Regions from separate parts of the Chromobacterium sphagni genome, predicted to be linked through region 1. Evidence: predicted binding sites of a transcription regulator. Region 1 holds the regulator's gene; the other holds the start of a gene.

Region 1 (6,291 bases):
GGCCCTGGCCGGCGGGCACCGCGTCGTGCGGATTGCCGTCCTGGTCGGCCGGAATCGGCAGGCCGTGCCAATGCACAGTGGTCGCTTGCGGCAGGCGGTTGTCGAAACGCAGGCTGAGCGACTCGCCCTCGTACAGCTCGATCGCCGGCCCCGGCACGCTGTCGTTGTAGGCCCAGAAAGCGGTGGCGGCCTTGCCGGGCAGCAAAGGCAGGTTCAGCGGCGCGGCGGTCAGGCAGCCTTGCAGCGCGCCGTTCTTCAGCTCCAGCGGCAGCCGCCTCAAGGCCGGCAGGGATGCACCGCGTCCCAAACCCAGGCCGGCCGGATCGGGCATGCCGCCGGCCAGTTGCGACCCACCGTGTCCGGCATCGGAGGACGCGGCCAGCGCCGGCCGGCCCAGCCAGGAAGTCAGGGCCAGCGCAGCCCCCCATTGCATCACTTGACGACGTTGCATCTCAGACTCCATAGATACCCCACACAGGTATATTGAAGCCTAGAGCGCGGCCGCTGGCAACGGTTCCGCGCGCCAATGAAAAAACGGCAAGCCTGAGCTTGCCGTTTTTCTGATGAAAGGCTTGATTGCTTGCGATTACTTGGCGACGTGCGGGGTCAGGATGTGCAACAGCTGGGCCAGCACTTTCGGGCTGGCGGCGACGATGTCGCCGGATTCCAGCCAGCCTTGCTCGCCGGTGAAGTCGGTGACGATGCCGCCCGCCTCCTGCACGATCAGGCTGCCGGCAGCGATGTCCCACGGCTTCAGGTTCAGTTCGAAGAAGCCCTCAACGCGGCCGCAGGCCACATTGCACAGGTCCAGCGCCGCGGCGCCTTCGCGGCGCACGCCGGCGGTCTTGGCGATCACGTCCTTCAGCATGCCCATGTATTGATCGAGATAGCTCTGGTCGGACACCGGGAAGCCGGTGGAGATCACGCACTCGTTCATCATGAAGCGCTTGGAAACGCGGATGCGGCGGTCGTTGAGGAAGGAACCCACGCCGCGCGAGGCGGTGAACAGATCGTTGCGGCTTGGATCGTAGACTACCGCCTGCTGCACCTGGCCCCTGTGCGCCAGCGCGATGGAGATCGCGTACTGCTGGTGGCCGTGCAGGAAGTTGGTGGTGCCGTCGATGGGGTCGATGATCCACTCGTATTCGGAGGAACCGACGCCTTTGGCGCCCGACTCTTCTGCTAGAATCGCGTGTTTCGGGTAGGCCTCGAGGATGGTGTGGATGATAGCCTCTTCGGCTGCGCGGTCCACCTCGGTAACGAAGTCGTTGTGTTTCTTCTTCTCTACGCGAATGGTATCGAGGTTGAGCGACGCGCGCTGGATAACACTGCCAGCACGGCGAGCGGCTTTTACCGCGACATTGAGCATCGGATGCATTGACGGCCTCTACACTTGAACAATAGGCAGGCGCGGCGTTCGATCACGCGACGCCTGCTGGTAACAATCTGGGTTAAGGAACAAAAAAACCCGACGCCTGGGCGCGGGCTTTTGATATATGCCCGCTATTTTAATGTGAAACCGCCAATGAATAAACCCCAAGTACCTGATTTTCTGAAAAACATCCGCATCGTGCTGGCCAGGCCCAGCCATCCGGGCAACATCGGCTCGGCCGCGCGCGCGATGAAAACCATGGGGCTGACCCGCCTCTATCTGGTGGAACCCAAGGTGTTTCCCAGCGACGAAGCCAACGCGCTGGCCTCCGGCGCGGTGGATGTGCTGGAGCGCGCCACCGTGGTGTCCTCGCTGTCTGAGGCGCTGTCCGACGTCACCGTGGCCTGCGCGCTGACCAGCCGCCGCCGCGAGCTGACCACCCCGCTGTCCACCCCGCGCGAAACCACGCCGGAACTGGTGGCGCGCGCGCGCGACGGCGAGCTGGTGGCGCTGGTGTTCGGCAACGAAACCTTCGGCCTATCGATAGAGGAAGTGGAGCAGTGCAACCGCCTGGTCACCATCCCTGGCAATCCGGACTACTTCTCGCTGAACCTGGCGATGGCGGTTCAGGTGATGACCTACGAGCTGTTCAGCCATACCGGCGTCGGCGTGGAATACCTGCGCGCCGACGGTGAAGCCGCCACCCAGGGCGAAGTGGAGGGCCTGTGCGGCCACCTGGAGCAGGCGATGGAGGAGATCGGCTATTTCCGCCGCCGCAACAGCGAGCGGCTGATGCGCCGCATGCGCACCCTGTTCAACCGCTCGGGGCTGCTGCGCGACGAAATCGACATCCTGCGCGGCTTCTTCAAGCAGGTGCAGCGCGCTGCCGACGGCAGCCTGAAACGGGATGAAGACTGAGCCGGATTTCTTCCTGCCCTACGCGCACCCGGCGGTGCGCGATCTCGCCTTTTTGCTGACCTCCCCCTCCCCCTGGCTGTGCGGCGCCGATCTGCCGCCGGAACGGCTGCTGGGTCCGGACGGCGGCGCGCTGCTGCGCCAACTGGACCAGCAGCCGGCGCCCTTGCTGGCCTGGCTGGCCTTCGCCCGCGGCAACAAGCTGGGAAAATATGCAGAAAGACTATTTTCTTTCTGGTTCAGATGGTCGCCACACATACGGATTGCCGCTGAAAACCTCAACGTCATCAACAGCACGCGCCGCACGCTGGGCGAGTTCGACTTCCTGCTGTGGCTGGACGGCGAGCCCTGGCATCTGGAAACCACCAGCAAATTCTATCTGCAGCTGGACGACGATCCCGCTTCGCTGATCGGCCCCAGCCTGCGCGATGCCTGGCGGCTGAAGGCGACCAAACTCGCCACACAGCTGCAACTGAGCCGCCATCCAGCCGCCGCAGCGCTATTGCCCGATGGTTTCGCCGACTGCCGGATAGGCGCGCGCCTGACCGGCTGGTTCTTTTACGCCGCCGGCCGGCCGCTACCACCCCTGCTGGCCCGCGGGCAATTGCGCGGCTGGTACGCGCCGCTGGAACAGGATTGGCCGCAAGCGCAGCCAGGCTCGCGCTGGGCCTGGCTGCCGCGCCTGTCCTGGCTGGCGCCGGCGCTGCTGGACGAAGGCGACATCCAGCAGCAGGCGGCCCTTCGTGCGCGGCTGCAGGCCAGCCAGGCGCCGCAGCTGGTGGCGGAGCTGCAGCCCGCCGCCGGCGGCTTGTGGCAGGAAGTGGCGCGCGGCTTCGTCACCCCCGACGGCTGGCCCGACCCCGCGCGGCTGGCGGAGCTGCAAAGCAATCTGCCGCAGCCATGAAAAAAGGCAGGCCTGATGGCCTGCCTTTTCATTGCGGTGATACGCCCGGCTCAGTGGCCGCTGGCGTGAATGCAGCCGGCGATCAGGTTTTTCAGATCCTCCACCTTCACCAGCTGGATATGCTTGTGGTCGACGGTGATCCAGCCCTGCTGCTGGAACTTGGACAGCGTGCGGCTGACCGTTTCCAGCTTCAGCCCCAGGAAGCTGCCGATTTCCTCGCGGCTCATGCGCAGGATGAAATCGTTGGCGGCGAAGCCGCGGGTCGACAGCCGCTGCGACAGATTCAGCAGGAAGGCGGCGATGCGCTCTTCCGCCTTCATATTGCCCAGCAGCAGCATCACGTTCTGGTCGCGCACGATCTCGCGGCTCATCAGCCGGTAGAAATGGTGCTGCAGGCTGGGGATGTCGCGGCTCAGCGACTCCATGCGGCCGAACGGCAGCTCGCACACCTCGCTGTCCTCCAGCGCGATGGCGTCGCAGCTGTGGTTGTTGGTGGAGATGCCGTCCAGCCCCATCAACTCGCCCGACATCAAAAAGCCGGTCACCTGCTCACGGCCGTCCTGGCTGGCGACGCAGGTCTTGAAGAAACCGGTGCGCACCGCGTACAGCGACTTGAAGCCCTCGCCGCTGCGGAACAAGTATTCGCCGCGCTTCAGGCGGCGGCTCTGGCGGATCACCGTATCCAGCTGGCTCATCTCCTCGCGGTTGAGTCCGACCGGCAGGCACAGCTCGCGCAGGCTGCAGCTGGAGCAGGATATTTTCAGTGTGTGTAGAGCTGTATGGTTTTGTTCAGACATGCTGTGTTTGCTGCAAGCTGGTGAAGCTTGACCCTCGTCAATGCGGAATTCGCAGGTTTTGCGCAAATTTACCAGTCCACCAGAAGTTTTACCATCCGAATACGACATGAAAACCACCCATCCGTTTTCCCCCGCCCATTTCGAGTTCGACAGAGCACTGATCGAACGCCTGGATGGATCGGGTCCAAGATACACGTCATACCCGACTGCGGATCGCTTTACGCCGGGCTTCTCAGCACATGACTACCAGCACAGGCTGCAGCAGCGCCGGATTGGCGCCAACCGCAAACCTTTATCATTGTACGCTCATATACCATTTTGCAACACAGTTTGTTATTACTGCGCCTGTAACAAGATCATCACCAAAAACAAGGGCAAGGCCGACCAGTACCTAGACTACCTGGAGAAGGAGATCCGCTTGGTGGCGGAACAACTGGGCTGTCGGGAAAAAGTGATACAGCTGCACTTTGGCGGCGGCACGCCCACCTTCCTGTCCGACCCGCAGCTGAAACGGCTGATGGCCATGCTAGGCGAGCACTTCGAGTTTCTGAGCGACGGAGAATATTCCATCGAGATCGATCCGCGCAAGGTAAAACGAGAAACCATGTTCAGTTTGGCAGAATATGGCTTCAACCGGATCAGCGTCGGCGTGCAGGATTTCGACCCGGCCGTGCAGCTGGCGGTCAACCGCGTGCAAAGCGAGCAGGAAACCCGGGAGGTGATCGAGGCCGGGCGCGAGGCCGGTATGAAATCGGTCAGCCTGGACCTGATCTACGGCCTGCCGCTGCAAAGCCGCGGCTCCATGCTGCGCACGCTGGAAAAGGCCATCGCCCTCGATCCGGACCGGCTTGCGCTGTACAACTACGCCCACCTGCCGACGGTGTTCATGCCGCAGCGGCGCATCCATGAGGCCGATCTGCCCAGCGCTGGCGCCAAGCTGGACATCCTGCAGAACGCGGTGCAGATGCTGAGCGACGCCGGCTACGTCTTCATCGGCATGGACCACTTCGCCAAACCGGACGACGAACTGGCGGTGGCGCTGCGCCAGGGCCGGCTGCAACGCAACTTCCAGGGTTACTCCACCCATGCCGACTGCGACATGCTGGGCTTCGGCGTATCGTCCATCGGCAAGGTCGGCTCCTGTTACAGCCAGAACGACAAGACACTGGAGGGTTATTACGCCGCGCTGGACCAGAGGCGGCTGCCGGTGGTGCGCGGACTGACGCTGGACAACGACGACGTGCTGCGCCGCACCATCATCCAGGGGCTGATGTGCCGCTTTTCGTTGTCTGTCGAAGCGATCGAAGAGATCCACGGCATCGATTTCGCCCAGTATTTTGCGGCGGAAATGCCACAGATCCGCGATTTCCAGCAACAGGGCCTGTTGTCCTTCGACGGCGACTTCCTGATGGTGGAGCCCAAAGGGCGCTTCCTGATCCGCAACATCGCCATGGTCTTCGACCGCCACCTGCGCGAGCGCAAGACCCACGCCCGCTATTCGCAAACCATCTGACCATTGCCGCCGCCCGAATTGCCGGCGGCGGCGTCTTGCCCCGCTCCACCGCATACACTCCACTCGCACAAGACGGCTTAACGCAAACTGCAAGAATTCCGCTTTGCGCTAAGCAAATTCACTTATACAGTGAACAGCGAGAAACCCCCGTTCGCATGTCTGGAACCAGAACGTTGTAGTCATGGTTGATTCGAAGGAGCCGTTGCATGTCCACCCCCATCGTCAGGCTGATGCAACGCCTGAGCTATCCCCAGCGCTTCGCCCTGATAGGCCTGGTTTTCGCCGCGGCCCTGCTCTATCTGGTGTACGGCCTGTATCACAGCAACCAGGACAATATCGACTCCACCACCAAGGAAAGAGTGGGCGTGGTTTACATGCAGCCGCTGGCCGGCCTTCTGGCCGCGGTCCAGCAGCAGCAGGACTTGGCGGTGCACGCGGCGCTCGGCGACGGACAGGCCAAGAACGCGCTGGCCGCCGGCGCATCGCAGTTGCAGGCGCGGTGGCAGGCGCTGAAAACCGTCAATGAACAACTGGGCGCCGACCTGGCCAGCGGCGATGCCTGGAAGGGCGCCGCGGCGAGCTGGGACAAGCTGCAGGCGCTGGGATCGGCCACGCCGGCGCAACTGATCGCCGGCTACGGCGCGCTCAACGACCAGCTGAACAATCTGATCGGCGTGATCAGCGACAACTCCAACCTGACGCTGGACCCGGACATCGACACCTACTATCTGATGGACGCCGCCACCACCAAGCTGACCAGCGTGCTCATCCATCTGGGCGAAGCCAACGC
Region 2 (6,291 bases), 1.4 Mb from region 1:
CTCGATGCCTTCGAAGTCGGTGTCGGTGGCGGTGTCCTGCCGCGCCAGCACATACTTGGTGTTGAAAATGTTGAGGCCCTTGTTCTCCATCGCGCCCATATTGAAGTCGCCGACCGCCACGATCATGTAGATGTCGAGGTCGTACTCCAGGCCAAAGCGCTCCTCGTCCCACTTCATCGAGTGCTTGACCGACTCCATCGCGTGCAGGGTCTTGTCCTGATCCGCAGGTTCGGTCCAGATTTCCAGTTGAACCTCGCGGCCGCGCATGGTGGTGAACTTGTCCTTCAAGGCCACCAGCTTGCCCGCCACCAGCGCGAACAGATAGGCCGGCTTGCGATACGGGTCCACCCATTTAACCCAGTGGCGCTTCTTGTCCACCATGCCTTCGCCTACCTTGTTGCCGTTGGACAGCAGCACCGGGTACTTCTGCCTGTCGGCCTTGATGGTGGTGGTGAACTTGGCCATCACGTCCGGACGGTCGAGATAGTAGGTGATCTTGCGGAAGCCTTCCGGCTCGCACTGGGTGAACAGGTTGCCGCTGGAAGCGTACAGCCCCATCAGGCTGGTATTGGCCGCAGGATCCAGCTCGGTCTCGATTTCCAGGATGAAGCTATCCGGCGCGCTGCGCACGGTCAGCACGTCGTCGGCCAGGCCGTAGCGGCTGTCGTCCAGACGGTCGCCGTCCAGCGTGACGCTCAGCAGCCGGGCGCTTCCCTCCAGCGTCAGATCGGCGGCCTGCGACTGGCCGTTGCGGGTGATCACTAGCCGCGAATGCACGCGGGTGGCGCTGTCCTCGATATCGAACACCAGATCGACGCGGTCGATCAGAAAGGCCGGAGCCTGATAGTCCTTGCGATACTTCACTTCTGGCTGCTGGGCCATGAAACCTCCTTTGGGCCGGCGTCCCCGCCGGTCTCTTTGATAGACCTTGCGGCGCCGGCCATGGCGCCGCATGCGTTTATTCTTGATTCCGGCCTCAGCGGCCGGCGATCCACTTGCCGCCTTGCGGCTGCAGCTTGAGGCGGCAGGTATCGGCATCGGCAGCCTGCAGCGTCAGCTCCAGCGTCAACAGCTCGTCGCGGCGGAAGGCGTGCAACTTCACCTTGTCGCCGGCGGCGTAGCGCGCCAGCTGCTTGTCCAGGTCATGCGCGCGCAGCCGGTCCAGCGCCACCACCACGTCGCCGCCGGACAGGCCGGCCTTCTGCGCGGCGCCGCCGTCGAACACCTGCGTCAGCTTGACGCCGGAAGCGTCCGCAACGGTTTTGGCGCCCAGGCTCAGCGGCGCCGGCTTGCCGGCGAAGGCGTCCACCACGCCGCCGCGGTCGGACGCGCCCTGCCCGGCTTCAAATTTCAACTCCACGCCCTGGCTTTGCAGCAACTCGGCCAGCGGCAGCTCCTGGGTGGAGCGCAGCGCCAGGTCGAAGAAGGGTTTGAGCTTGAGGCCGGTGGTCTCGATGGCGATCTTTTCCCACTCATCCTCTTCCAGACCCTTGCCGTCGGCCAGCCATTTGGCCCACAGCGCGCGCATCACGTCGTCCAGCGACTGTTTGCCCTCGCTGTCGCGGCGGATCAGCAAGTCCAGCGCCAGCGCCGCCAGCGAGCCCTTGGTGTAATAGCTGACGATGCTGTTGGGGCTGTTCTCGTCCTGGCGGTAGTACTTGGTCCAGGCTTCGAAGCTGGATTGCTCCAGCGTCTGCTTCAGTCTACCCGCGCCGCGTTGCACGCCGGTGATGGTTTCCGCCAGCAGGCCCAGGTAGCGCTTCTCGTCTATCAGGCCGCTGCGCACCAGCGCCAGGTCGTCGTAATAGGAGGTGATGCCCTCGAACGCCCACAGCAGGCGGGTATGGCCCTCCTGATTCAGGTCGTACGGCGCGAACGCCGCCGGCTTCATCCGCTTGACGTTCCAGCTGTGGAAGTATTCGTGGCTGATCAGGCCCAGCAGCTTCAGATAGCCGTCGCTGATCTCGGCGACGCCCGCCGCCGGCAGGTCGTCGCGGTTGGCCACCAGGGCGGTGGACGCGCGGTGCTCCAGCCCGCCGTAGACATCCTTGCCAACGAACAGCATGAACACGTAATGGTCGAACGGCGCCGGTTTGCCGAACATTTCGATCTGGTATTCGCAGATTTTCCTGGTGTCTTCGGCCAGACGCTTGAGATCGCCCTGGAAACGGCCGGAGACGACGAAATCGTGCGGCACGCCGCAAGCCTTGAAGCTGACCTTTTGGAAATCGCCCAGTTCCACCGGATGGTCTATCAGCTCGTCGTAGCAGGACGCCTGGTAGCGGCCGAAGCCGGACTTCTTCTTGACGTCCGCGGCGGGCAGGCTGGTGGCCACTTTCCAATCCGCATAAGACTTTCCTTCCGGCGCGTGGATGTCGACGCTGCAGACGTCGTTCTCGTAGCCCTCTGCCGCCAGGAACACGCTGGTGCCGTTGAAGAAGCCGCGCTCGCCGTCCAGATAGGCGCCGCGCACCGACAAATCATAGGCATACACCTGGTAGCTGAGCGTCAAGTCGCCTTTGACCGGCGCCGCCTGCCAGCGGTTTTTCGCCAGCTGCCGCACCTCCACCGGCTTGCCGGCCGAGCTGGCGGACAAGTTGATGATGTGCTTGGAGAACTCGCGGATCATATAACTGCCGGGAATCCACGTCGGCAAAAAAAACACCTGGCCGTTCTTGGCCGGGTGTGTCACGGTGAGGCTGACTTCAAATACATGCGCCTCCGGCGAAACGGGGAGCAGCGAATAATGCACGGGTAGGGACTGGGTCATGATCGGCCTGCAAGCGTTGCAAAACTTGATGATTCTAGCATTACCGCGGATTTCGCGGCGTCACTTGTGCCGCATTGATCCATATCAAGGAGCGTTGCCGATAGGCCAATACAATTGCATGAGTGGCAACATGAACTGTTCGCGTTGCTACCCTTGAAGTATCGCAAGTAAAGACATGCAGGAACCGATCCATGCCGGCTATGCAACTGGCTCGCAAATGGCAATTGATTTAGAATAACGGCATTGTTCGAGTGGAAATTTGGTGCTGTCGGAAAGGCTGGCGAAATGCTAATACAGACATCAAAGCCTATCAGTACAGGTCAAGCACCTGGTTCAACTTCTAATAGATCGGTTCCCCGCGGCTTGCTACCTGATTCTGCAGATTGGGATGCAAAAAGAAAGTTCAAGCCGCCATGGTTTGTCATGTTCTGAGTTAGCAACCTTGGAGAAAACCTTAAATGGAAACGCAATCCACTTATAACTATAAGGTGGTGCGCCAATTTGCCATCATGACCGTTGTTTGGGGCATAGTCGGCATGTTGGTGGGCGTCATCATTGCGGCCCAGCTGGTATGGCCCGAGCTCAATTTCGGGCCGTGGTTCCACTTTGGCCGTCTGCGCCCGCTGCACACCAACGCAGTCATCTTCGCCTTTGGCGGCTGCGGCCTGTTCGCCACTTCCTATTATGTAGTGCAGCGCACCTGTAACGTCCGCCTGATTTCCGACAAGCTGGCAGCCTTCACCTTCTGGGCCTGGCAGCTGGTCATCGTGCTAGCCGCCATCACCCTGCCGCTGGGCTTCACCTTCGGCAAGGAGTACGCCGAGCTGGAATGGCCGATCAAGCTGCTGATCGCCGTCACCTGGGTGGTGTACGCAATCGTGTTTTTCGGCACCATCGCCATCCGCAAGGTCAAGCACATCTATGTGGCAAACTGGTTCTACGGTGCCTTCATCCTGGCGGTGGCGCTGTTGCACATCGTCAACTCCGCTTTCGTGCCGGTGACGCTGTGGAAATCCTACTCGGTCTACTCCGGCGCCGTCGACGCCATGGTGCAATGGTGGTACGGCCACAACGCCGTGGGCTTCTTCCTGACCGCCGCCTTCCTCGGCATGATGTACTACTTCGTTCCCAAGCAGGCAGGCCGTCCGGTGTATTCCTACCGCCTGTCCGTGGTGCACTTCTGGGCGCTGATCTTCACCTATATGTGGGCTGGCCCGCACCACCTGCATTACACCGCCCTGCCGGACTGGACCCAATCGGTCGGCATGGTGTTCTCCCTGGTGCTGCTGGCGCCGTCTTGGGGCGGCATGATCAACGGCATCATGACGTTGTCCGGCGCATGGCACAAACTGCGCACCGACCCGGTGCTGAAGTTCCTGGTGGTGTCGCTGTCGTTCTACGGCATGTCCACCTTTGAAGGTCCGATGATGTCGATCAAGACCGTCAACGCGCTGTCCCACTACACCGACTGGACCATAGGCCACGTGCACTCCGGCGCGCTGGGCTGGGTGGGCTTCATCACCATCGGCTCCATGTACTACCTGATCCCGCGCCTGTTCGGCCGCGACACCATGCACAGCGTCAAGCTGATCGAGGCGCACTTCTGGCTGGCCACCGTCGGCGTGGTGCTGTACATCGCCGCGCTGTGGATCTCCGGCGTCACCCAGGGCCTGATGTGGCGCGCTCTGAACCCGGACGGCACGCTGACCTACGCCTTCGTCGAAGCGGTGAAAGCCACCTATCCCTACCACTTCGTGCGCTTCATCGGCGGCGCCCTGTACCTGTCCGGCATGTTGCTTATGGCCTACAACACCTTCCGCACCGTATCCTCCGGCCGCGCGGTGGACGCCAAGATTCCGGCCATTTCCGCACAAGCGCACTGAGGGGGCGAAAGACACAATCATGGACAAAATCCAGAAACTGATAGAAGAACACGTGGGCTGGCTGATCGTGCTCACCCTGCTGGTGGTGAGCGTGGCCGGCCTGGTGGAAATCCTGCCACTGGCCTTCCAGAAATCGGTCACCGAGCCGGTTGCCGGCGTCAAGCCCTACACCGCGCTGCAGCTGGCCGGCCGCGACATCTACGTGCGCGAAGGCTGCTACAACTGCCACTCGCAGATGATCCGCCCGTTCCGCGCTGAAACCGAACGCTACGGCCATTACTCGGTAGCCGGCGAATCGGTGTACGACCACCCGTTCCAATGGGGCTCCAAGCGCACCGGCCCCGACCTCGCCCGAGTCGGCGGCCGCTACTCCGACGAATGGCACCGCGTGCACCTGACCAATCCGCGCGACGTGGTGCCGGAATCGAACATGCCCGCCTTCCCGTGGCTGGCCAAGAACCTGGTCGACGCCGATGTGATGCCGCTGAAGATGGAAGCGCTGCGCAAGGTGGGCGTGCCGTACAGCGATAAGGAAATCGCCGAGGCCAAGGCCCAAATCGAAGGCAAATCCGAAATGGATGCGCTGGTCGCTTACCTGCAAGGCCTGGGCCTTGCGCTGAAGAATGTGCGCTGAGCCATGGACTGGGTTACGTTAGGACGTTCGCTGTTCACCGTGGTCTGCTTCGCGTTCTTCATCGTGGTGCTGATCATCGCCTACAGCAAACGCTCCAAAGGCCGCTATGAGGAGGCAGCCAACCTGCCTTTCCTTGACGACGACAAGGTGCAGGAAGCCGGAAAAGAGCAGGCTTCCAACGGAGCAAGAAAATGAATCAATACCTGAGTGACTTCTGGAGCATCTGGATTTCCGTGATCGTGCTGGGCGGCCTCGTCTGGCTCACTCTGCTGGTATTCACCCAGTCCAAGACCACGGTCAAGAAAGGGGAGGAAGTCGAGATCACCGGCCACGTATGGGACGGCGATCTGGCCGAGTACAACAATCCGCTGCCGTTCTGGTGGATGCTGATGTTCTACCTCACGCTGCTGATCGCCATCATCTACCTGGTGCTGTACCCGGGACTGGGCAACTTCAAGGGCCTGTTCGGCTGGACCTCCATCGACCAGTACAAGGTGGAGCGCAGCAAGGCCGAAGCCAAGTACCAGCCGCTGTACGACAAGTACCTGAAGCAGGACCTGAAGACGGTGGCCGCCGATTCCCAGGCACAGGAAATGGGCAAGCGCCTGTTCCAGACCTACTGCGTGCAGTGCCACGGCGCCGACGCGCGCGGCGCCAAGGGCTTCCCCAACCTGGTCAACCACGACTGGCTGTACGGCGGCGAGCCCAACACCATCAAGACCACCATCCTGCACGGCCGCCACGGCCAGATGCCGGCCTGGGGCGCGGTGCTGGGCGAGGAGAAGGTCAAGGACGTGGCCAACTATGTGCTGTCGATTTCCGCCAAAACGCGCAAGTTCGACGCCGAACGCGCCAGCCGCGGCAAGGAAACCTTCGCCACGCTGTGCTCGGCCTGTCACGGCCCGGACGGCAAGGGCAATCAGCAACTGGGCGCGCCCAATCTGACCCACCCCTCCGGCAGCTGGCTGTACGGCGGCACCGAGAAGACCATCATCGAAACCATC

The links. Region 1 encodes FNR, which switches genes on or off when oxygen is low (the NO sensors DNR and NnrR bind a similar motif). Its sites were predicted from a motif close to TTGATNNNNATCAA; they were not measured.
Region 2: the regulator FNR is predicted to act here: its motif matches at 2,845-2,858, upstream of BI347_RS11810 (M61 family metallopeptidase).

The regions. Positions count from the first base shown of each region.
Region 1 is NZ_MKCS01000001.1:1,137,055-1,143,345, reverse strand. It holds gene BI347_RS05460 (multicopper oxidase family protein) at 1-451, opposite strand, end outside; gene BI347_RS05455 (inositol monophosphatase family protein) at 587-1,378, opposite strand; gene BI347_RS05450 (RNA methyltransferase) at 1,526-2,290, shown strand; gene BI347_RS05445 (DUF1853 family protein) at 2,280-3,191, shown strand; gene fnr (fumarate/nitrate reduction transcriptional regulator Fnr) at 3,242-3,988, opposite strand; gene hemN (oxygen-independent coproporphyrinogen III oxidase) at 4,095-5,501, shown strand; gene BI347_RS05430 (methyl-accepting chemotaxis protein) at 5,708-6,291, shown strand, end outside.
Region 2 is NZ_MKCS01000001.1:2,498,225-2,504,515, reverse strand. It holds gene pepN (aminopeptidase N) at 1-882, opposite strand, end outside; gene BI347_RS11810 (M61 family metallopeptidase) at 977-2,770, opposite strand; gene ccoN (cytochrome-c oxidase, cbb3-type subunit I) at 3,229-4,653, shown strand; gene ccoO (cytochrome-c oxidase, cbb3-type subunit II) at 4,673-5,287, shown strand; gene BI347_RS11795 (cbb3-type cytochrome oxidase subunit 3) at 5,291-5,482, shown strand; gene ccoP (cytochrome-c oxidase, cbb3-type subunit III) at 5,479-6,291, shown strand, end outside.